4 regions of the Comamonas fluminis genome follow, and region 1 is predicted to be linked to each of the others. Evidence: predicted binding sites of a transcription regulator. Region 1 holds the regulator's gene; each other region holds the start of a gene.
What was found. Region 1 encodes LexA, which represses DNA repair genes until DNA is damaged. Its sites were predicted from a motif close to ACTGTATNNNNATACAGT; they were not measured.

Region 1 (5,642 bases):
CAGCCCAAAGTTGGCCGGCATGGAGGCTGCCTTGAGGCCCGATTGCTGCCATGCCCCATGCTTGAGGTTGGAGATGTATTGAGGCAGGCGACGCATGGCCGCCATGACCAGTGCCCAGGTCAGCTCGGCAGGTGCCACCGGGGAGCCCACGCCTTCGGCGATTGCGACGCCGCGCTCCGTGCAGGCTTGAACGTCAATATGGGCGCCAGCCTTGCCCGTCTGTGCGATGAGCTTGAGGCGAGGCAGCTTTTCCAGCAACTGGCGTGAAATCTGGGTGCGTTCACGTGTCAGGACAATCACATCCGCATCACGCAAACGAACAGAGAGTTGGCCCACGCCTTTGACGGTGTTGGTGTACACCTTGGCGTTGAAAGGGTCGAGCAGCTTGGCGCAGTCGAGCTTGCGAACAGCGTCCTGGTAATCGTCCAAGATAACAATATTCACCACCGGAGTCCTTTAGTAAGTGGCTGAATTCATGGGTGAAAAATCCAGGGTGGTCAATCGACCGTGCATTTGCCTGCCCGGATTTGCGCCAGAACCAACGCCACTCAGCAGTCACGAAATGGCTTGCACAGAGGTCGCAGGGCTCAGCATTTTTCAATGCGCGCAGCTGCCCACTGCCTGTTGCAGTTCCATGTCATGCTGTCAAAGCGTTGCCAGCGTTTGCCTCTATTGTCGTTCATGGGAGGGTGTGCAGAATTTTGTGTAAACGGACAATCCACCGCCGGCGCAAGCCGGCCTATCCGTAAGCACAATGAGCACCAAGAAACACGACGTACCCGAAGAACTGCTGTCTGGCCTGCTGGCCAACTACAAGAAACCCGAAGACCTCATCGGCGAGAACGGCCTGCTCAAACAGTTGACCAAGCTGCTGGTGGAGCGAGCCCTGGACGCCGAACTGACCGAGCATCTGGGCCACGAACGCAACGAAGCGGTAGCCAACACCACTGGCAACACCCGCAATGGCAAGAGCAAGAAGACCCTCAAGGGCGATTTCGGCGAGTTGCCCATCGAGGTGCCACGTGACCGCCATGGCAGCTTCGAGCCCCAACTCATCCCCAAGCACCAGACCCGCTGGGCCGGCTTCGACGACAAAATCATCTCGCTGTACGCCCGCGGCATGACGGTGCGCGAGATACAGGCCCACCTAGAGGAGATGTACGGCACCGAGGTCTCGCCCAGCCTGATTTCCTCGGTGACCGACGCCGTGGCCGATGAGGTCAAGACCTGGCAAGCCCGCCCGCTCGATGCAATCTACCCCATCGTCTATCTGGACTGCATCCATGTGAAGGTGCGCGAGGGCGCTGTGCGGGTCAAGGCGGTGTACCTGGCCATCGGCATCACCATGACGGGCGAGAAGGAGGTGCTGGGCCTGTGGCTGGCGCAGACCGAGGGGGCCAAATTCTGGCTGCAGGTCGTGACCGAGCTGCGCAACCGGGGCGTGCATGACATCTTCATCGCCTGCGTCGATGGCCTCAAGGGCTTCCCTGAAGCCATTGAGGCCGTGTTTCCCAGGACAGTGGTTCAGTTGTGCATCGTGCACATGGTGCGCCACAGCCTGAACTACGTCTCGTGGAAGCGTCGCAAAGAAGTGGCCGCAGACCTGAGACGCATCTACACGGCCGCCACCGCCGAGGAGGCCGAGCTGATGCTCGGTGAATTCGAGCAGCGCTGGGATGCCGAGTACCTGCCCATCGGCCAGTCCTGGCGCAGGAACTGGAGCCGCTTGACCCCGTTCTTTGACTACCCGCCGGAAATCCGCAAGGTCATCTACACCACCAATGCCATCGAGTCGGTGAACATGGGCCTGAGGAAGCTGACCAAGAACCGGGGCTCGTTCCCCAGCGACGAGGCGCTGACCAAGCTGTTCTACCTGGCCCTGCGCAACATCAGCCAGAAGTGGACCATGCCCATCCGGGATTGGAAGGCTGCGCTGACCCGCTTTACCATTCAGTTCGGAGACCGCATTTCCATCAATTGAAGTCCGAACCGTTTACACAAAAATTCGGACACGCCCGTTCATGGCTGCGCTGCTTTCGTATTGCGGGTCGCTCAGCTTGCGAAAAGGTGCTGCCTGCAGCTTGTTATTGGCTTGCCGTTTTGACGGCTTTGGCTCAGGCAGGTGACTATTTCACTGATGAAAAAGCCTCTGGGTGCTGGTCACCAGAGGCTTTGTATTCATCGTCCCTGAGAGTCAGGTGCGTATTTCGATGGCACCGAAGCTTTGGGGCATCAGGCGCTGGCGGCCAGTCGATGCACCAGAACGGGAATGCTGCTATGGGTCAGAACCTTCTGGGTTTCGCTGCCCAGCAAAATGCCGCTCAGGCCTTTGCGGCCATGTGAAGCCATGCAGATCAGGTCGCAGTGGCTATCCTGCGCCTGCTTGATGATGGTTTCGCTGATGGACGTGCTGGTGCTGCGAACACCGTTGAGCGAAACGCCTTCGATTTTTGCCAGCTCCTGGGCAAATTGCAGCACTGTATCGGCTTCGGCCTGTGCGCTTTTCTCAAACTCGCTGGCGTCATAGGCAATCATGGCGCGCGAGCCGTAGATCAGGGCGCGAAAATCGGGCATGACGAACAGGGCCGTCACCTGAGCGCCTTGCTCCTTTGCGAGCTGTATGCCAGCGCGCAATGCTGCTTCAGAGAGCTGGGAGCCGTCGGTGGGGATCAGTATGTGCTTGAACATTTCAGCCTCCTCGCGCATCGTTGCGCTTTGCTTGCAAGAGTGGAATTCCTTGAACAGATATTCCCACTGCGCAAAGGCGAGGGCAACGCCCGGGTGAGGTGAACTTCACTGTGTTTGATGCGCATCAAACCCGGGGTGGCGACGATATTTGTCAGGCTTGCAGCGCACGCTCGTTGCGGGCCATGCGCTCAAGCGCAGCGCATACATCGGCCATGCGGCCAGAGATCAAAAGGCACTCGGGTTGCTTGCGTGGCTCGCGCTGAACGATTTTGAGTGTGCGTACTACCTGTTCTTCCTTGTCTGCCTCCTGCGTCAAAGGCAGGCATAACTGTGCTTCATCGACAGCCGCTTTACGCGCTGGCTGCTGGCGGCTACTGCTGCGGGTTCGGCTTTTGCGCATGGTAAAGACATTGGGGTAGCGGAATGGATGGGTGGCACTGTCAGCTGCAGGGCTCTGAAAGGCGAGGGGTGGGGTGTCTGGCTTGGTGTCTGGTGCTGGATACAGGTACGGCAGGTTTGGCAGATTGGCGGCGGCGCACACCTGAAAGATCTTGAGTTTCAGCTGGGTCAGCGACAGCAATGGTTTGGCGAATTCCATGAGCAACTCCTTGAAAGCCTTGAGGCCTGGATCGGGCAGGATTGCGGATTTCGGGCAAAGCTCCGCCCAGGGCGAAGCAATCTGGCTTCGCGCCTACCACCTGGGCTGGAGGGGACTGTGAGGCGTTGCAGTCCCGTAGGCTGCAGCGCCTGTTCTTACATGAACATGGTGTTGCGAATCAGACCCACTGCGAGGCCTTCAATGGCAAAGGGTTCGTCAGGGCTGACGTGAATCACCTTGTAGTCGGGGTTCTCGGGCAGCAGTTCTACGCCCTGCGGTGTGCGCTTGAAGCGCTTGACGGTGACGTCATCGCCCAGGCGGGCTACGACGATCTGGCCGTTGCGGGCTTCGTGGGCCGATTGCACAGCCAGCAGGTCGCCATCCATGATGCCCGCGTCGCGCATGGACATGCCACGCACCTTGAGCAGGTAGTCGGGCTTGGCGGCAAACAGGCTGGGTTCGACGGAATAGCTCTGGTCGATATGTTCCTGAGCCAGAATCGGGGAGCCCGCAGCAACACGGCCCACCAGAGGCAGCACCAGTTGCGACAGGGCAGTCAGGGGCAGGGCAAAGCTGGTGCCACGGGCTGCGTTGATGTTGCGCACGGTATCGGCGCGCAGACGAATGCCGCGCGAGGTGCCGCTGACCAGGTCAATCACGCCTTTGCGGGCCAAGGCCTGCAGGTGTTCCTCGGCCGCGTTGGCAGACTTGAAACCAAAGGTGCTGGCGATCTCGGCCCGTGTTGGAGGTGCGCCTGTGCGCGCAATGGTGGACTGGATCAGGTCCAGAATCTGCTGCTGGCGGGGGGTGAGCTTGGGGTGGTCTAGCATGTCTGGCTTCCGGTCAGCTAATTTGATCTGTTGGTTTATACAGTACCTGTATTTTTAACCAGTTTTATGTGGAGAGCAAGTGCCAAGTCCAAAGATTGTGATTTTGGGAACCGGTGGAACGATTGCGGGGCAGGCGGATGCCAGCACGCAAGGCGTGGGCTACAGGGCGGGGCAGATCACCGTAGAGGGGCTGATTGGCGCTGTGCCTGATTTGCCACAGATTGCCGCTGGCCGCACCGGCGCGGTTCTGCAGGCGCAGCAACTGGCGCAGATTGATAGCAAGGATATGGACTGGAGTGTGTGGCGCAGCTTGCTGCAGGCGGTATCCGAAGGGCTGGCGGATGCATCGGTGCAGGCGCTGCTGATTACGCATGGAACAGACACGCTGGAGGAAACTGCGTGGCTGCTGCATGCCGTGCTGCAGCCGCACAAGCCTGTGGTGTTGACCTGCGCCATGCGCCCCGCTACCTCGTTGCAGGCCGATGGGCCGCAGAATCTGCGCGATGCAGTGGCCGTTGCTGCTGCCGGGCGTGCTGGCGTGTGGGTGGTGGCGGCAGGAGAGGTGCATGCGGCAAGCGAGGTGCTCAAGGTTCACCCGTATCGTCTGAATGCTTTGCGCTCTTATGAGGGCGGGCCTTGCGCTTGTGTGGAAGAGGGGCTGGTGCGCTGGTTGGTCAGTGAGCCGGTGATGCAGCAGGCATGGACGCCCGAGCAGCTACAGGCTTTGCTGGCGCGCCACGATTTGCCCTGGGTAGAGGTTTTGCAGTCTGGCGCGCTGCAGGGCAGGCGGGCTGTGCATGCACTGCTTGCGGCGGGTGTGCAGGGGCTGGTGATTGAAGCCACGGGCAATGCCACGGTGCATCTGGATTTGCAGAGGGCGCTGAATGCTGCGCGTAGTCAGGGCGTCAAAGTCTGGCGCAGCACCCGCTGTCTGGAAGGCCGGCCCGTGGGGCAGGGCGTGGTTGCCGAGAATGCCGATGACGCGATTGCTGCCCGACTGGCGGTGGCCGTGGATGCGCAGGAGCTGGATTGCGTGCTGCTGCCGCCCAGCAAAGCCCGTGTGGCCATGATGCTGGAGCTGGCCAGGAACTCCTGAAACCATAGCTGGAAGTGCTTGATGTATAAGCGTGAAGCAACAAAAAAGCACCCGAGGGGGTGCTTTTTTGTTGAGGGCGAAAGCCGAGCTTACTTGGCCAGAGCAGCCAGAGCGCGTTCGGTGATTTCTTCCACGGAGCCCATGCCGCTGATGGCGCGGTATTGGGGGGCGCTGGCAGCGTCCTTGGCAGCCCAGTTCTGGTAGTAATCGACCAGAGGGCGGGTCTGGCTGCTGTACACATCCAGACGCTTCTTGACGGTTTCTTCCTTGTCGTCTTCGCGCTGCACCAGGTCTTCACCGGTCACGTCGTCCTTGCCTTCCACCTTGGGGGCGTTGAACTTGATGTGATAGGTGCGGCCCGATGCGGGGTGGCTGCGGCGGCCGCTCATGCGTTCGATGATGGCTTCGAAAGGCACGTCGATTTCCAGCA
Region 2 (5,642 bases), 2.2 Mb from region 1:
CTGGCTGCAGCCTCGTATTTCACGCCCGTGCTGTCTGCGCTTGCGGCCAGTTTGCTGCTGCAGGTGCTGCCAGGCTGGAGCTTCTGGCAGGGTGTGGCACTGGTCACAGCAGGCTCGCTGATTTGCTGGTGGGCCACACGCGCACCTGTGCCTGCACCGTCGAAAAAGGTCTGAACATGGAGCTCAACAGCACGCTGCACATTCTGCTTAGCGCACTGGGCATAGGCCTGATGATCGGTGTGGTGCGCGAGCGCATGCACAACAGCGCCAGCGCTCTGGCAGCAGGCACGCGCACCCATGCGCTGGTCAGCCTGCTGGGCTGCGTGGGCTGGATGATTGACCCTCTCGCCTTTCTTGTCTGCGTGCTGCTGGTGGGTGCACTGACCTGCGCCTCTTACTGGCAGACCGCCCACGAAGACGCCGGGCTGACAGGTGAAATTGCCTTGCTGCTGAGCGTGGTGCTGGGCGGGCTATCAGTGCGCAATAGCTCTCTGGCCGCTGCGCTGGGCGTGATGGTTGCACTGCTCTTGCTGGCCAAAGCCCCCATGCAAAAGCTCAGCCGCGAGCTGATCAGTGAACGCGAATTGCAGGATGGCCTCATGCTGGGCGCGGCGGCGCTGGTCGTCATGCCGCTGCTGCCCACCTCGCCGCTGGACCCCTGGGGCGCCGTCAGCCCCACCACCATCTGGCGCATTGTGGTGCTGGTCATGGCCGTGGGCATGTTTGGCCACATCGCGCAGCGGCTGTTCGGCGCCCGCTGGGGTCTGCCGATTGCGGGATTTTTCTCAGGCTTTGTCTCCTCATCAGCCGCCGTCACCGGCATGGGCCAGCGCGCCAGAGAAAACAGCGAGCAGACCACGGCCTGCGCATCGGCCGCGCTGCTGGCCAACCTGGCTTCGCTGCTGCTGTTTCTGGCGGTGGTAGGCGCCATATCGCCTGCACTGCTCACAGCAGCCCTGCCCAGCCTGGGCCTGGCCGTGCTGGCTTTGCTGCTGGTGGCAGGCTTTTGGCAGTGGCGCGCGCACCAGAGCGCTGCTGTCACTGCCCCAAGTTCTGGCCGCGCCTTCAAGCTCAGCCAGGCGCTGCTGATTGCGGCGATGATTGCCGGGGTTTCGCTGCTGGCCGCATGGCTGGGCCAGCGCTTTGGCAGTGCAGGTGTGCTGATCACCACCATGCTGGTGGCGCTGGCCGAAGTGCATGCCGCCGCGGCCGGGGTGGCGCAGTTGCAGGTCTCGGGCACAGTAACGCTGGATGTGGCCCGCTGGGGCATTCTGGGGGTGCTCAGCGCCAGCAGCCTGGCCAAGACCGTGCTGGCTTTTGCCAGCGGTGGCACACGCTATGGTTTTCAGCTTGCCATGGGGCTGATTGCCATGGCGTCGGCTGCCTGGCTTGGCTTGCTGCTCTCAAATTAAGAACAACTCAGGCCGTCAACCAGATGCCAATGCCCAGTATCACGACATGCGCGGCCATCAGCAGCCACAGCATCATCCAGGGCGGCTCGGCCATGTCCTGCAGCAGACCCTGAATTTTTTCGCCGAAAAAAGCACGCAGCGCAGGGTCGCCCTTGGCGGCCTCTGTGCCCCATTCGGCGCGGGTCTGGCCCCACTCCTCCACCAGTTCGGCCAGTGGCAAGCGATTGAGCACCGTGCGCACAATCCACTGCACCGCCCGCCCATCGCCCACCCAGGGCTTGAGATGCTCAATTGCCAGCTGAGGCGACAGCAGATCAGCCGTTCGGTGCAGCGCCTTGTGTGTGCGCGGCATGGTTTCCACCCGCTCGGCCAGCATCTGGGCCAATCGCTGCGACAAGCCCTGGCCATAGCGCGCCACCAGCTTGCCCGTGGCACGGGCGCGCCCTATCTGCAACCCCACAAACACATAGGCAGGAATGATGAAGACCAGCAGCAGCGCCACCACCAGCGACGGCGAAAACAGCAGCGCAATGATGGCGCCCGCCCCTCCTGCATGTGCTGCCGCTGGCATGCCCGGCCCGTTGAGCCGCAAAAAATAGAATGCAGCGGTGGTGCAGCCCAGTAGCAGAGCCAGCGCAATGCCCAGCATCAACCCGCCCAGCAACGATTTGCCTGCACTCAGGCCCATGCGCAGCGCGGACGGCGAATCGGACTCTGGGGCGGTAGCGGGCATGGTCTGTCCTTTTCTTGGCTTTCAGGAAACGGGAATTTCAGTCATCACCTTGGTCGAAATCCGAGTATGGCGCCTCCCGCAAAACCCTCGAAGCCACCGCTGAAGAGAAGCCCCGTGACGCCATAAAGCGCAGTTGTCTGGCCTTTTCCTTCAGGTCTGCGGGCGGCGCACCAAAGCGCTTGCGCCACAAATCGGTGGCGCGCTGCAGCTCGGTATCACGCAGTTGCTCGCCCGCCTCTCGCACGGCTTCATCGTCCAGCCCCTTGCTGCGCAATTCCTGCACCAGCCGCGCCGTACCAAAGCGGCTGGCCTTGCTGTGAATGACAGAGGCCACCACCCGCTGCTCGCTGATAAAGCCGCGCTTTTCCAGCTCATCCAGAATCGCGGGCAAATCGTCCCCCTCTTCCACATGCGCCGCCAGCTTGCGCTGCAACTCCAGCCGCGAATGCTCGCGCTGCGCCAGCAGCTTCAAGGCCCGACCTTTGAGCGAGAGCTTGGCAAAGCTCATGAAACACATCTCCAAAAAACAAAAAAGCGCAGGGGATACCTGCGCAAAGATGGCAAAACTGACTCCCCCTGAGCCGCTGCGCGTCTTCCCCCAGGGGACGACGGCCTTTGCTGCGGGGCGGCCCTTGCTGGCCGCCCCTCGCAGGGGGTAGCGCGATTTTTTACGCCGTGATGCCGTGCACCATCATTTTCACGGGCGCATGGAAAGCTCTTAGGCCTGAATCACGCCGTCTTCGTCAACGGCACCGTTCTTGTCGGCCTTCTTGCCTTTTTTGCCCTTGCCAGCATCTTCTTCACCAGCAGCGCCGGGCAGCAGGGCAATGCCCAGGCTGTCACGCACCTTGTTTTCGATCTCAAAAGCCAGCGCGGGGTTTTCACGCAGGAATTCACGCGAGTTGTCGCGGCCCTGGCCGATTTTTTCGCCGTTGTAGGCATACCAGGCGCCGGACTTTTCCAGAATCTTGGCGTTCACGCCCATGTCCAGAATTTCGCCTTCGCGGCTGATACCTTCGCCGAACAGAATGTCGAATTCTGCGGTTTTGAAGGGGGGCGAAACCTTGTTCTTGACGACCTTGACCTTGGTTTCGTTGCCGATGGCTTCGTCACCCTTCTTGATCGTGCCGGTGCGGCGAATGTCCAGACGCACAGAGGCGTAGAACTTCAGCGCGTTACCGCCAGTGGTGGTTTCGGGCGAGCCGAACATCACACCAATCTTCATGCGGATCTGGTTGATGAAGATGACCATGCAGTTGGTCTTCTTGATCGTGGCAGTCAGCTTGCGCAGGGCTTGCGACATCAGACGGGCTTGCAGACCGGGCAGTGCATCGCCCATTTCGCCTTCAATTTCAGCCTTGGGAGTCAGGGCTGCCACGGAGTCAATAACGATCAGGTCCACCGCGCCAGAGCGCACCAGGCTGTCGCAAATTTCCAGAGCCTGCTCACCGGTGTCAGGCTGGCTGATCAGCACATCGCTGAGGCTCACACCCAGCTTCTGGGCGTAGCCGGTGTCCAGCGCGTGTTCCGCATCGATAAAGGCGCAGGTGCCGCCCTGCTTTTGCATCTCGGCAATAACCTGCAACGTCAGCGTGGTCTTGCCCGAGGATTCTGGGCCGTAGATTTCGATCACGCGGCCACGGGGCAGACCACCTACGCCCAGAGCGATGTCCAGACCCAGCGAGCCGGTGGAGACGACTTGAATGTCTTCAATCGCTTCACCCTCACCCAGCTTCATGATGGTGCCCTTGCCGAACTGCTTTTCGATCTGGGCCAGGGCTGCTGCCAGCGCTTTGGCTTTTTCGCTGTTGTCGGCGGGGGTGTTCTTGGCGGTGGCGTTCATATCAGGCTCCGAGAGAGGTGAGTGACTGTCTGTGGCCAGTCCTGTCTTTGCATTCAGGCTGGATGCTTGAACAGTAGTTTATGAGCTTGTATTGCCGTTGTGTTGAATTTAATAGTCAGTTTGCCTTACTATTGATGCATGACCGAAATCGCCCCCGTTACGCCCGCTGAAGACGCCTGGCGCCAGACCCATCTGGGCCGCTTGCTGGGCCACGCCATGCGCCGCTTTGATGCCCGGGTGCTGCAGCTCATGTCCCGTGATGTGGAGGTGCCGCTGGCGCTGTCCAATCTCGCGGCACGTGACAAGGTGGGGGCCGCGCATATTCACATCACGCGGCACCTTTCTCTGGCTGGCGACAGGTTGACCGACCTGGCAGAGAAAGCAGGCATGACCAAGCAGGCCATGGCCGATCTAGTCACGCAGTGCGAGGCATGGGGTCTGGTCACCCGCGAAACGGATTCCCGCGATGCCCGCGCCAAACGGGTGCGCTTTACGGAAAGCGGCCTGGCCTGGGTGCAGGCTTTTCACGATGCCGTCACGCAGGCTGAGGCCGAGTTTCGCGATGCCGTGGGCGAGGATGTGGCCACCGTGGTGGCGCTGGGGCTGGAGGCCTATGCTGACGGCTACTGAGACTGCACGGTTTTGGTTCATGGGTGACACCAGCCATCCCTACAATGGCGACAAAAGTGCCACTGGCACCAAAAACTAGCAGGAGACACCCATGCGCATTCTCATCGCCGAAGACGACCAGGTGCTGGCAGACGGCCTGCAGCGCACGCTGCGCAGCTCTGGCGCCGTAGTCAGCCATGTGGCCAATGGCAGCGAGGCCGATACCGCACTGCTGACCAGCAGTGAATTTGATTTGCTGATTCTTGACCTGGGCCTGCCCAAGATGCACGGTCTGGAAGTGCTCAAGCGCCTGCGCGGGCGTGGCGATGCGCTGCCGGTGCTGATTCTCACGGCCGCAGACTCCATCGAAGAACGTGTGCAGGGCCTGGATCTGGGCGCGGACGACTACATGGCCAAGCCGTTTGCCCTGTCCGAGCTGGAGGCCCGCGTGCGTGCCCTCACGCGGCGCGGCATGGGTGGCGCCAGCTCCACCATCAAGCACGGTCCGCTGGTCTATGACCAGTCAGGCCGGGTCGCCACCATCGACGGCAAGATGGTGGAACTGTCCGCCCGCGAGCTGGGTCTGCTGGAAGTGCTGCTGCAGCGCGCAGGCCGTCTGGTCAGCAAGGACCAGCTGGTGGAGCGCCTGTGCGAGTGGGGCGAAGAGGTGAGCAACAACGCCATCGAGGTCTATATCCACCGCCTGCGCAAGAAGATTGAAAAGGGCCCCATCCGCATTGCCACGGTGCGCGGCCTGGGCTACTGCCTGGAGAAAATCCCCAGCTGACATGCTCCTCAATTCATAGCTGATAGTGATTATTGGTGAATGACTTGAAGCTAAAAACACTTAAAAAATTCATCGGACCGCAGCCTTGAAGATCTTTCAGCGTGAGCAGCGATCCCTCTTCGGCGAGATCCTTGACTGGATGCTCACGCCGCTGCTGCTGCTGTGGCCCGTCAGTCTGGCGCTGACCTGGCTGGTGGCGCAGGGTCTGGCCAACAAGCCGTTTGACCGGGCGCTGGAATACAACGCGCAGGCGCTGGC
Region 3 (5,642 bases), 1.2 Mb from region 1:
CGCCATGCGTGGGCTGCACAAGTCCAGAGCCGGGTTCCGGGTGAACTCCTTGGTTGGCACTGGCTTTGGCGAGATTCGTAAACAGGGTTTGCAGGTCGGCGGTCATCACGAACTCTTATTCAAAACAGGGATTGCTGCGCAGACAGGCGACTGGGGTGATATTGGCTGCAGTCCAGCACCACTCTGTCGCGATTCAAGCCCAGCTTGCGACAAGCCAGCCCAAAACGCTGGGCCAGCATATCAGCCCATGCCCCGGTGCCTTTCATGCGCTGGCCGAACTGGCTGCTGTAGACCTTGCCTTCGGCCCGGTCCTCTTCGCGGATGCCATGCAGGTCACGCACACGCTCCATCACGCGCTGGGCGCGGTCGGGGTAATGCAATTGCAGCCACTCCTCAAACAGCGGCGCCACCTCCCACGGCAAACGCAGCACGGCATAAAAAGCCTGGCGGGCACCCGCCTCTTGTGCAGCGGCCAGAACCTGCTCCAGGTCGTCGTTGAGAAAAGGAATCTGCGGCGCCAGGCTCACGCCGACGGGAATGCCTGCTTCGCTCAGGCTGCGAATCAGGCGCAGCCTCCGGTGCGGCGCGGCGGCTCGCGGCTCAAGGCGGCGGGCCAGCTCGGGCTGCAGCGTGGTCAGGGTGATATAGACGGCCACCAGATTTTTCTGCGCCAGCGGAGCCAGTAAATCCAGATCACGCTCTATGCCTGCGCCTTTGGTAACGATGGAAAACGGATGGCGTGCCTGCGCCAGCACTTCAATGGTTTTGCGCGTCAGGCCCACTTCGCGCTCTATGGGCTGATAGCAATCGGTGACCGAGCCCAGCATGACTGTGGCTGCCACATGGCCGGGGCGCGACAGCTCTTTGCGCAGCACCTGCGGGAAATTGGCTTTGGCGACCAGGCGAGTTTCAAAATCCAGCCCCGGCGAGTAGCCCAGATAGCTATGCGTGGGCCGGGCATAGCAATAAATACAGCCATGCTCACAACCACGGTAGGGGTTGAGGCCCAGATGAAAAGGCAAATCAGGCGATCCGTGGCGGCTGAGCGCAGACTTGCACTGCTCCCACTCCAGCTGGGTACGCCACGGCGCGGTGCCGCTCTCACCATCCTCTGGCACGACCTCGCCCCAGCCATCATCAAAATCCAGGCGCGCATCGCGTGCAAATCGGTGAGCGATCTGACTGGCAGAGCCACGCCCCTTGATGGCGATCACAGGCCGGACCACATCATTGCCTGTGGTTGCGTCCTGCTTGTGGAGTGGTGGCTGACTTTTCATGAAATAACTGTATAAAAATACAGCTATTTCAGCAAGGATTTTTGTTTTCCCATCGTGCCTCCTGGGTCAATACTGTTACAGCCAATGCGCGTTGATTTTTCTGAAAATCGGCTGTTTCGCTTATGCATAAAGCGCCAGCAGCTATCAAACAAGGAGCTTTCTGGCAAGCAATTCGCACTGGCGGAGTGCGAGATGGCTTGGAGCAAACCCAGCTTGCACCGACAATGACGCCAACGCACCAAAAAGGTGCTTTTTCATCGCCTTGGCCCGGACAACACCGTTGCCCGGGCTTTTGTCCGTTTGCGCAACGCGAAAAGCGCCAACCACACCACCAAGCAAGGGAGTCACACCATGGAGCGCAAGCCCCAAATCACTTTGTCGTCCTTGGATCTGGAACGCATTGAGACTTTGCTGGAAAAGAACTCCAGCAACTTTCCAGGCCGCGATGCGCTGGAAGCCGAACTGGATCGCGCAGATGTGCTCGACCCTCAGCAAATGCCACCCACTGTGGTGACCATGAACTCCACCGTGCGCTTCACGATGCTGGAGAGCGGCAAGGCCAACACCCTGACCCTGGTCTACCCCAAGGACATGGATGGCAGCGCTGACAAGGTCTCGATTTTCGCCCCCGTCGGCATTGCCCTGCTGGGCCTGTCTTTGGGTGACGAATTCAAGATGCCCAGCCCAACCGGCCAGGTCACCGTGCGCGTAGATGCCATCGTTTTCCAGCCCGAAAGCTCTGGCGAGCTGCACCGCTGAGGATTCAGTGCCCACAAAAAAGCAGCTCCGCGGAGCTGCTTTTTTCATGCCCTGCGCCCGTTCAGCGCAAGCCTGCCAGCAGGGTTGTGAAGAGGCCAACCCCAATCAAGCCAGCCTGCCAGCGCAGCGCCTGGCTCCAGGACGAGACATGGCGCTCGACCAGCTGATACAGCACATAACCTGCAGTCAGCGACAACACGAAGGCAAAAGGAATGCCCATCACTGCCGCCGTGACCGAGCCATGCCAGAAGTGGTTGACCACCGCATTGACCAGCAGGCAGATGGAGAAGTGAATCAGGAATACCGAGTAGGAAATCTCGCCCAGACGGCGCAGCGGGGCAAAGCCCTTCCAGCGCGCAATGCCCTCCGTGCGCATGCAGACGATCAGCAGCAGCCCGGTCACACCAGCCAGAAAGATGCGGTCGCGCCATTCATAGACCAGAGCGCCAATCGCCAGGGCGGCAATCAGCATGGCCCAGCTCCAGGCTGTGCTGCGCTTTTCTGCTGCCACGGCCCAGTAGGCCATCATGCCCAGCCCATAGGCCCCCATGAAGTAGATGGCCCAGACGTCCAGATCCGCATCCAGATTGAAACTGAAGAGCGATGCAGCAGTCAGCGCCACGACCAGCGCCTGCATGCCAGTGACGGCCCAGGGCCACCAACCCTTGACTGTGGCCTCGCCCCAGCGCTTGACTGCCAGTTGCTGCAAACCACGCACACCCGCCAGAAGCAGGACCGTGCCTGCAAACAGCTGAAAGTCTATGGACACATACCAGACACCGGCGGACAGAGACTCCTCGCCCACAATGTTCTGCAGCAGCAGCGCATGGGCAAACAGCTGCCAGAGGTCTGGGTCTGCCGAGACGGACTCGTGATCGAACCAGGGGCGAATGGCTGCAGAGACGACGATGGTCACCACCAGCGCCACGGCATAAGGCACGACCAGGCGCACAAAGCGCTTGCCGACTTTGGACCATGGCGAATCAAACCGGGCCAGCCCCTGCGGTGCCAGGCTTGCAGCCGCCAGGAAGCCACCAATCACCAGAAAAATCTGCACCGCCATGCGGGCGTACTCATAGAGCCAGTCCAGCAAATCCGGCATGACAGGATGCGCCACATCGGACATGGGGCCATAGAACGCCAGGTGATGCCAGACAATGGCCGCGCAAGCCAGGCCTTTGGTGCAATCAATCAGAGCGCTACGAGAGTGAGAGTTGTTTGAGCTTTGTGCCATCGGTGTCCTGTGCCCTGCATTCCTTGATGGCAATGCGGGCCGAGAAAGGGTTTTGAAGCACGAAGACGTGTCAAGAACCCGACAGGTAATTCACAGGAATGCGATTTTGCGCCCAAAGCCAACAATTTGCTGACACTCTCTGCGCTATTAATGCAACAAGTGACAAAGTTTCATCCCCACTTCATAGTTAGATATGCAAGTAGGTTTGATTTAGCGTCACGACTGAAAACACGGTGCAAAGGCACAATAGAGGGCATGACGCAAGCCAAACCACTTTCGGAATTGAGCCGACAATTTGTTTCTCATTTTGGAGAGATGGGCAGCCGCTGGGGAATTAATCGCACAGTGGGGCAGATCTATGCCCTACTGTTTCTGTCCGCAGATCCCCTGAATGCCGATCAAATTGCAGAAACACTGGAGTTCTCACGCTCCAATGTGAGTATGGGACTCAAAGAGCTACAGGCCTGGCGGCTGGTGCAACTTCGTCATCAGCCCGGCGACCGCCGCGAGTACTTTCAGGCGCCTCAGGATGTCTGGGAAATATTCAAGCGCCTGGCCGAAGAACGCCGCCGCCGCGAGATTGAGCCCACACAGTCCATGCTGCGTACCGCCATGATGGAAGAAGTCCATACGGATGAAGAGCGCTACGCCCAGCAGCGCATGCGCGATATGCATGAGCTGATCGACAAGCTCATGAACTGGTATGACGATGTGCAGCGCCTGTCACCCGAAACCGCCATGCAGCTCATGGGCATGGGCTCTGCCGTGACCCGCCTGCTGGACCTCAAGGACAAGATTACAGGCCGTGGCAGCAAAGCCGCCCCTGAAGCCTGAGACCGCTTCGTAAAAGCCTTTTCAAGTGCTGGCTCTCGGTATCAGCCTGAAGCCCAGATCCACACGCGGCTCCTGAACCGGCTTTCCCTCCAGCAGTTGCAGCAGCATCTGCGCAGCTCTTTGGCCCACCTCATCGCGCGGGGTGTGAATGGTGGTCAGCGGCGGCACCATCTGGTCACTGCCCGGCAAGTCGTTGAACCCCGCAATGGCGACTTGCTGCGGCACTCTGATGCCCATGCGCGCAGCCTCCAGCACCGCGCCTTGCGCGATGTCGTCGTTACAGAAAAAGATAGCATCAACCGCAGGATCCGCCTTGATAAGCGCCTGAAACTGCCTTGCACCCAGCGCCAGCGATGAACGCTCGGGGTTGAGCATTTCCAGCCCTGGCTCATACAGCCCCGCCTGCTTCAGCACGCGCCTGTAGCCTTGCAGCCGCTGCATCACCCGCGCATCCAGTTGCGCACCGCAAAACGCAATGCGCCTGTAGCCTTTGTCCAGCAGGTGCTGGGTCATCTCTGCCCCGGCCGCCGTCTGCGAAAAGCCCACGCAATAGCTGTCGGCCGCCACAGCCTGCTCTCGCAGCTCCATCAGGTGCACACGCGGCACAGGGTTGGCGGCCAGCAGTTGCTGGGCGGCTTCACTGTGGTCAAACCCGGTCAGCAGCAAGCCAGCGGGGCGCATGGGCAGATAGGCACGCAGCAGTTGCTCTTCTTCCTGCGGGTCGTAATGGGTCACCCCAATCAGCATGTGATAGCCGTGGGCGAACAGCACTTTGTGCGCGGCTTCCAGCAAATCCACAAACAAGGTGTTCGAGAGCATGGGAATCAGCACCAGCACCTGGGTGCTTTTTTGCGAAGCCAGTGCCCGCGCCGCCAGATCGGGCACATAGCCCAGAGACGCAGCCACCTCGCGCACTTTCTCGACCAGCGCCGGGGCCACGCGGCGCTCGCCGCGCAGTGCGCGAGATACCGTCATGGCGCTGACCCCTGCAGCCTCTGCCACATCACTCAAAGTCACCCGCCCGCTGGCGCGGGAACGGCGCTGCCCACTGGTGTCCGCCGGACTGTCGCTCTTGGCTTGAGGCTCGGGAGGCAAGGGATTCTCCTAGTCTTGTTTTGCAGTTCTGGTGCTTATGATAGCGCTAACCAAGCTTCATTTGAAGCACCCAATCAGCAGTCCGACAGCGAACCGCCCCCTCGACACCGGCCTTCATGGCCACGGAGATGAGAGCCTCTTGCGCATGTCGGCCTGCGCTTTTTTTAACCGCCAAGGATAGCGCTAACCAAGATGCCAGAACGACAATCTCATGCACCCGCGCAAAAGGTGGCTCTGGTCATCATGGGGGTCTCCGGCTGCGGCAAATCCAGCGCTGGCCAAGCCATTGCCCAGCAACTGAACTGGGAGCTGGTCGAAGGCGACAGCTACCACTCAGCGCAGAGCGTGGCCAAGATGCAGGCAGGCACCCCTCTTACCGACGAAGACCGCGAAGGCTGGCTTGAGCGGCTGGCCCAGCGGCTGGCGCAGGCCAGCCCCACGCA
Region 4 (5,642 bases), 850 kb from region 1:
GCGAATACGCGAACCCGCGCCGCCGCTTTTACCGCCACGCGCACTGCCTGAAGCCACACGGCCCGCCAGCGGATTGGCGGACTGCAACTGTTCATAGATGCCAGTGACTGCCTTGACGTAATTCAGCGTTTCCTTGTACGGCGGCACAGACTTGCCATATTTTTTAACTGCACCCTCACCCGCGTTGTAAGCCGCCAGCACCAGGTCCAGACGACCGGGGAACAGGTCCATCAGATAACTGAGGTAGCGTGCTCCGGCGGGGACGTTCACAGCCGGGTCCGCCAGTTGCTGCTGCATATTGCGGGCTTTGCTGGCGGAAACGCCAAAACGCTCTGCCGTTGCGGGCATCAGCTGCATCAGGCCTACGGCGCCCTTGGGGGACACCGCTTCGGCGTCAAAACCCGACTCCACCGCAATCACGGCCTTGAGCAAGTCGTAGTCCACGCCAGTTTTTTCAGCGGCTTTTTGCAGATGGGGACGCACGCTCTTATAGCGCGGCGAGACTTCAAAGAAATTCTCGGTGCGCGTGCGGGCGCTCAGGCCTGCAGCGGCTACGCTGGCGTTTGGCTGCAGGCCGGGTTTGCTGCTGTCGTAGAGGTCGCCCTTGAAGAAGAGCTTGTAGCGGCTGTCCAGCGCCTCTGCCGCAAAGTGGGTCACGCCAAATTCATCGACATAGGCCCACAGGTCCGCATGGGCGGCTGGGGCCAGCGCCAGCCAGCCCGCGCCCGCCAGCAGCAGGTGCAGACCTGCCTTGCGCAGACGCCCACCAAGGAGCGCCAGCGCGGATGACTGATGTGAAGACTGAAAACTTGGCATGACTTGATCCCATCACTGCGGCAGGCGACTCACAGCTAGCAGCTAGCGCCTTGCAAACCGCTCAGATATCGACCTCCACAGCGTCGCCGTGCAGTTCCATCAGCTCACGGCGGGCAGCGGCTTCGCCCTTGCCCATGAGCTTGGTGACAACGGCCTCGCACTCGGCAAAGTCCAGATTCATGAACTGCACAGGCAACAGGCGGCGCGTATCGGGGTTCAGCGTGGTTTCCCACAGCTGTTCGGCATTCATTTCACCCAGGCCCTTGAAACGGCTGACCTGGCATTTCTCGCGCGGCACGCCGTCCTTGGCACATTTTTCCAAGATGGCGTCCAACTCGCCCTGATCAAGGGCATAGACCTTGATGGCAGGCTTTTTGCCGCGTGCAGGCACGTCCACACGGAACAGCGGCGGCAGGGCCACATGGATGTTTCCGGCTTCCACCAGCTTGGGGAAGTGCTTGAAGAACAGGGTCAGCAGCAGCACCTGAATGTGGGAGCCGTCCACGTCCGCATCCGACAGAATGCAGATCTTGCCGTAACGCAGGCCGGACAGATCAGGCTCATCATTGGGGCCATGGGGATCGACGCCAATCGCCACCGAAATATCGTGAATTTCGTTGTTGGCAAACAGGCGGTCGCGGTCCACTTCCCAGGTGTTGAGCACCTTGCCGCGCAGCGGCAGGATGGCCTGGGTTTCCTTGTCGCGGCCCATCTTGGCAGAGCCACCGGCAGAGTCGCCCTCCACCAGAAACACTTCGTTGACGCAGGTGTCCTTGCTCTCGCAGTCGGTCAGCTTGCCGGGCAGCACGGCCACGCCGCTGCCCTTGCGCTTTTCCACCTTCTGGCCGGCCTTCTGGCGGGTTTGCGCCGCCTTGATGGCGATTTCGGCCAGCTTCTTGCCCCAGTCCACATGTTCGTTGAGCCACAGCTCCAGCACCGGGCGCACAAAGCCCGAAACCAGACGCACGGCATCACGCGAATTCAGGCGTTCCTTGATCTGGCCCTGAAACTGCGGATCAAGCACCTTGGCATTAAGCACATAGCTGGCGCGGGCGAACACGTCGTCCGGCATCAGCTTGACGCCCTTGGGCAGCAGCGAATGCATGTCGATGAACGCCTTGACGGCCTGAAACAGGCCATCGCGCAGGCCGCTGTCATGCGTGCCGCCTGCGGTGGTGGGAATCAGGTTGACATAGCTCTCACGCAGCGGTGCGCCGTCTTCGGTAAAGGCCACACACCATGCCGCGCCTTCACCTTCGGCAAAGCTGTCGTGGTGCTTGTCGGCAAAGCCCTCGCCTTCGAACAGGGGGATGACAGGCTCGCCATGCAGGCTTTGGGCCAGATAGTCGCGCAGGCCGCCCTTGAACTGCCAGGTCTGGGTATCACGGGCTTTTTCGTTGATGAGCGAAACCGCCACGCCGGGCATGAGCACGGCCTTGCTGCGCAGCAGGTGCACCAGCTCGCCCATGGGCAGGCTCGATGACTCGAAATACTTGGCATCGGGCCAGGCACGCACGGTGGTGCCGTGCTTGCGCTCGCCTGCCTGCAGATCGCGAATCTTGAGCGGCTCTATCACATCGCCGCCCGAGAACACCAGGCTGGCCACCTGGCCATCGCGGTGCACAGTGACTTCCATGCGCGTTGCCAGCGCATTGGTCACCGAAACACCCACGCCGTGCAAGCCACCGGAGAAGCTGTACGCCCCACCATTGCCCTTGTCGAACTTGCCACCCGCGTGCAGACGCGTGAAGACCAGCTCCACCACGGGCGCTTTTTCTTCGGGGTGCAGACCAAAGGGAATGCCCCGCCCGTCGTCTTCTACGCTGTAGGAGCCGTCGGCGTGCATGGTGAATTTGATTTTTTTGCCGTAACCGGCAAGCGCCTCATCGGCCGCGTTGTCGATCACCTCCTGCAGGATGTGCAGGGGGTTGTCGGTACGCGTGTACATGCCGGGACGCTGTTTGACAGGCTCCAGACCCTTGAGAACGCGGATCGAGCCTTCGGAATATTCGTTGGACGGTTTAACTGCCATGGAAGCGGATTGTAGTGGCCTCTCCAGATAAGAGCTGGATAAATTCACAGTTGTTTACTCCCAATACTCTTGCACAAAGCAGGAACATCTGTCTCGCGCATGTGTTTTTCCACGATCAGAACACTCTGCCAACTCTTGAAAGCAGAGCTGCCAGCGCCTGCTGTTCATGGATCTCAAAACGTTTTCCATCCGAAATCGTTCCATAGCCAGCGCTGGCAGCTCCTGTTTTTGAAGTTGCTAACTACGCGCGGCTCTTGGGCTTCGCATTCTGGCAAGCGAGCCTGCCGCGCATGTGACGTCGTGTACACGCACACAACAACTTGTTTCGTTAAAGTGTCGCCCTGACCCGTTTTTCCCTCGCACGGCATGACTACAAAAAACACTCCCGCGCCTATGTCCATGGTGCAGATTCTTCTGTGCGGTGGAGCCATCGTCACCCTCTCCATGGGCATACGCCACGGCTTTGGCCTGTGGCTGCTGCCCATCACCCAGGAAATGGGCTGGACGCGCGAGAGCTTCTCGCTGGCCATTGCCGTGCAAAACCTCTCCTGGGGCGTGCTGGGTATTTTTGTGGGCATTCTGGCGGACCGCATCGGTGCCTTCAAGGTGCTGATTGGCGGCTCCATTCTGTATGCACTGGGGCTGGTGGGCATGGCGCTGGCGCCCACGCCCATCTGGTTTCTGGCCACGGCCGGCGTGCTGATTGGCGCTGCGCAGGCGGGCACTACCTATGCTGTCATCTACGGCGTGCTGGGCCGCCAGATTCCCGTGGCGCGGCGCAGCTGGGCCATGGGCGTGACTGCGGCAGCGGGCTCGTTCGGCCAGTTTTTCATGGTGCCGGTAGAAGGCGGCCTGATTGGCCAGTTCGGCTGGTCCAACGCCTTGCTGGTGCTGGCGATTTTTGCTCTGCTCATCATGGCACTGGCCTTTGGCCTGCGCGAGCCGGGGTTTGGCGGCGGCACACCCATCAAGCGCGACCAGACTGTGGGCCAGGCGCTGAAAGAGGCTTGGACCTATCCCAGCTTTTTGCTGCTGATGGCCGGCTACTTTGTCTGCGGCTTTCAGGTCATGTTCATCGGCGTGCACATGCCCAGCTATCTGAAAGACTTTGGCATGGAGCCGCAGGTAGCCAGCACATCGCTGGCACTGGTGGGCCTGTTCAACATCTTTGGTACCTATCTGGCGGGCAATCTGGGCCAGAAAATGCCCAAGCGCTATCTGCTGTCGGGCATCTACGGCCTGCGCTCGGTCGCCACGGTGTGCTTTCTGCTGGCCCCGCTGTCGCCCTGGTCGGTCTATATCTTCTGCGCGGCCATGGGTTTTCTGTGGCTGTCCACCGTGCCACTGACCAATGCCACCATTGCCCAGATCTTTGGCGTGCAGCACCTTTCCATGCTGGGCGGCTTTGTGTTCTTCAGCCACCAGATCGGCAGCTTCCTGGGCGTGTGGCTGGGCGGCTATCTGTATGACATCAACGGCAACTACGATATGGTCTGGTATCTGTCGATTGCCCTGGGCATTTTTGCCGCTCTGGTCAACCTGCCCGTGCGTGAATCGGCCATTACCCGCAACCCCGCTACCAAAGCTGCCTGAAGCCATGCCCCTCAAACTCTGGCAACGCTCACTGATCTGGGCCGCCGTGCTCGCGGTGCTGCTGGCCGTGTTTGCCCTGTATCTGCAGCCGCAGTTCATGCTTACGCTGGCCGATCAGGTCTGGGCCTGCTTCTGACCCTGGGCGCCACCCGGCCCCGCAGCCCGGCCGGGAGAGAGCATGCCCCGCATCATCATCACCGGCGCATCCGACGGCATCGGCGCCGAAATGGCACGCCAGCTGGCGCAAACCCATCAAAGCCAGTTGCAGCTGACCCTGGCCGCGCGCAATGCCAGCAACTTGCAAACCGTGGCAGACCAATGCCGCGCACTGGGGGCGCAGGTGCTGACCGTGCCCACCGATGTAGGCGATGAAGCCCAGTGCCGCGCACTGATCGACGCCGCCGTTCAGCAGTTTGGCGGGCTGGATGCCCTTATCAACAATGCCGGAGTCTCGGCCCACGCCCTGTTTGAAGAAGTCAGCGCCCAGGACCTGGGCTGGTATGAGCGGCTGATGCGCATCAACCTCTGGGGCAGCGTGTGGTGCACCCATGCGGCGCTGCCGCACCTCAAGACCAGCAAGGGCGCTATCGTCGCCGTGTCCTCACTGGCCGGGCTGATTGGTGTGCCGGGCCGCACGGCCTACAGCGCCAGCAAATTCGCCATGACCGGCTTTTTTGAAGCGCTGCGCGCCGAGCTGAAACCGGCGGGCGTCAGCGTCACCACCGCCTATCCCGGCGTGGTGGACACGCGCATTCGCTACCACGGCTACAACGCCAAGGGCCAGGCCGCAGGCGTGAGCGGCCTCAAGGAAGACGGAGCCATGACGGTGCAGGAATGCGCACAGCTCATCATCAACGGCATGAACCGCCGCCAGCGCGAAGTGGTGATGACCCCTAAAGGCAAGCTGGGCCGCTTTCTCAAACTGATCGCCCCCGGACTGGTGGAAAAAATTGCCCTGGCAGCGCTCAAGGATGATGTGAAGCCGCATTGATGCTGCCGCAGCGGGCAGCCTTGTTTGCTAAGACCCGCTAACACAACCCTTTATACGTCGTAGCTTCGCCTTGTCGTACATTTGTACTGCCTGCGGCTTCGCGCCTCGTCTCAACCGCAAACCTTCGGTTCGCTGGGTGGTGTTAGGTTCTATGTTTCGCGTCAAGCAGTTTTCGGCAGCAATTGCTCGGGGTTGAACACCGTATTGCCT

Region 2: the regulator LexA is predicted to act here: its motif matches at 4,046-4,063, upstream of recA (recombinase RecA).
Region 3: the regulator LexA is predicted to act here: its motif matches at 1,284-1,301, upstream of JDW18_RS15595 (PA0069 family radical SAM protein).
Region 4: the regulator LexA is predicted to act here: its motif matches at 2,882-2,899, upstream of JDW18_RS06395 (DNA topoisomerase IV subunit B).

The regions. Positions count from the first base shown of each region.
Region 1 covers NZ_CP066783.1:2,163,764-2,169,405, forward strand. Annotated here, with positions in the region: gene JDW18_RS10330 (D-2-hydroxyacid dehydrogenase family protein) at 1-444, opposite strand, end outside; gene JDW18_RS10335 (IS256 family transposase) at 755-1,981, shown strand; gene JDW18_RS10340 (universal stress protein) at 2,233-2,688, opposite strand; gene JDW18_RS10345 (hypothetical protein) at 2,840-3,286, opposite strand; gene lexA (transcriptional repressor LexA) at 3,442-4,116, opposite strand; gene JDW18_RS10355 (asparaginase) at 4,196-5,212, shown strand; gene adk (adenylate kinase) at 5,302-5,642, opposite strand, start outside.
Region 2 covers NZ_CP066783.1:4,828,148-4,833,789, forward strand. Annotated here, with positions in the region: gene yddG (aromatic amino acid DMT transporter YddG) at 1-174, shown strand, start outside; gene JDW18_RS22365 (MgtC/SapB family protein) at 177-1,412, shown strand; gene JDW18_RS22370 (hypothetical protein) at 1,420-2,145, opposite strand; gene recX (recombination regulator RecX) at 2,183-2,653, opposite strand; gene recA (recombinase RecA) at 2,864-3,988, opposite strand; gene JDW18_RS22385 (MarR family winged helix-turn-helix transcriptional regulator) at 4,127-4,618, shown strand; gene JDW18_RS22390 (response regulator) at 4,710-5,384, shown strand; gene JDW18_RS22395 (sensor histidine kinase) at 5,470-5,642, shown strand, end outside.
Region 3 covers NZ_CP066783.1:3,364,353-3,369,994, forward strand. Annotated here, with positions in the region: gene JDW18_RS22810 (SMI1/KNR4 family protein) at 1-106, opposite strand, end outside; gene JDW18_RS15595 (PA0069 family radical SAM protein) at 120-1,277, opposite strand; gene rnk (nucleoside diphosphate kinase regulator) at 1,629-2,036, shown strand; gene JDW18_RS15605 (acyltransferase family protein) at 2,098-3,270, opposite strand; gene JDW18_RS15610 (GbsR/MarR family transcriptional regulator) at 3,517-4,104, shown strand; gene gntR (HTH-type transcriptional regulator GntR) at 4,126-5,199, opposite strand; gene JDW18_RS15620 (gluconokinase) at 5,392-5,642, shown strand, end outside.
Region 4 covers NZ_CP066783.1:1,317,230-1,322,871, reverse strand. Annotated here, with positions in the region: gene JDW18_RS06400 (lytic transglycosylase domain-containing protein) at 1-816, opposite strand, end outside; gene JDW18_RS06395 (DNA topoisomerase IV subunit B) at 878-2,848, opposite strand; gene JDW18_RS06390 (MFS transporter) at 3,242-4,441, shown strand; gene JDW18_RS22740 (hypothetical protein) at 4,446-4,577, shown strand; gene JDW18_RS06385 (SDR family oxidoreductase) at 4,620-5,432, shown strand; gene JDW18_RS06380 (transposase) at 5,594-5,642, opposite strand, start outside.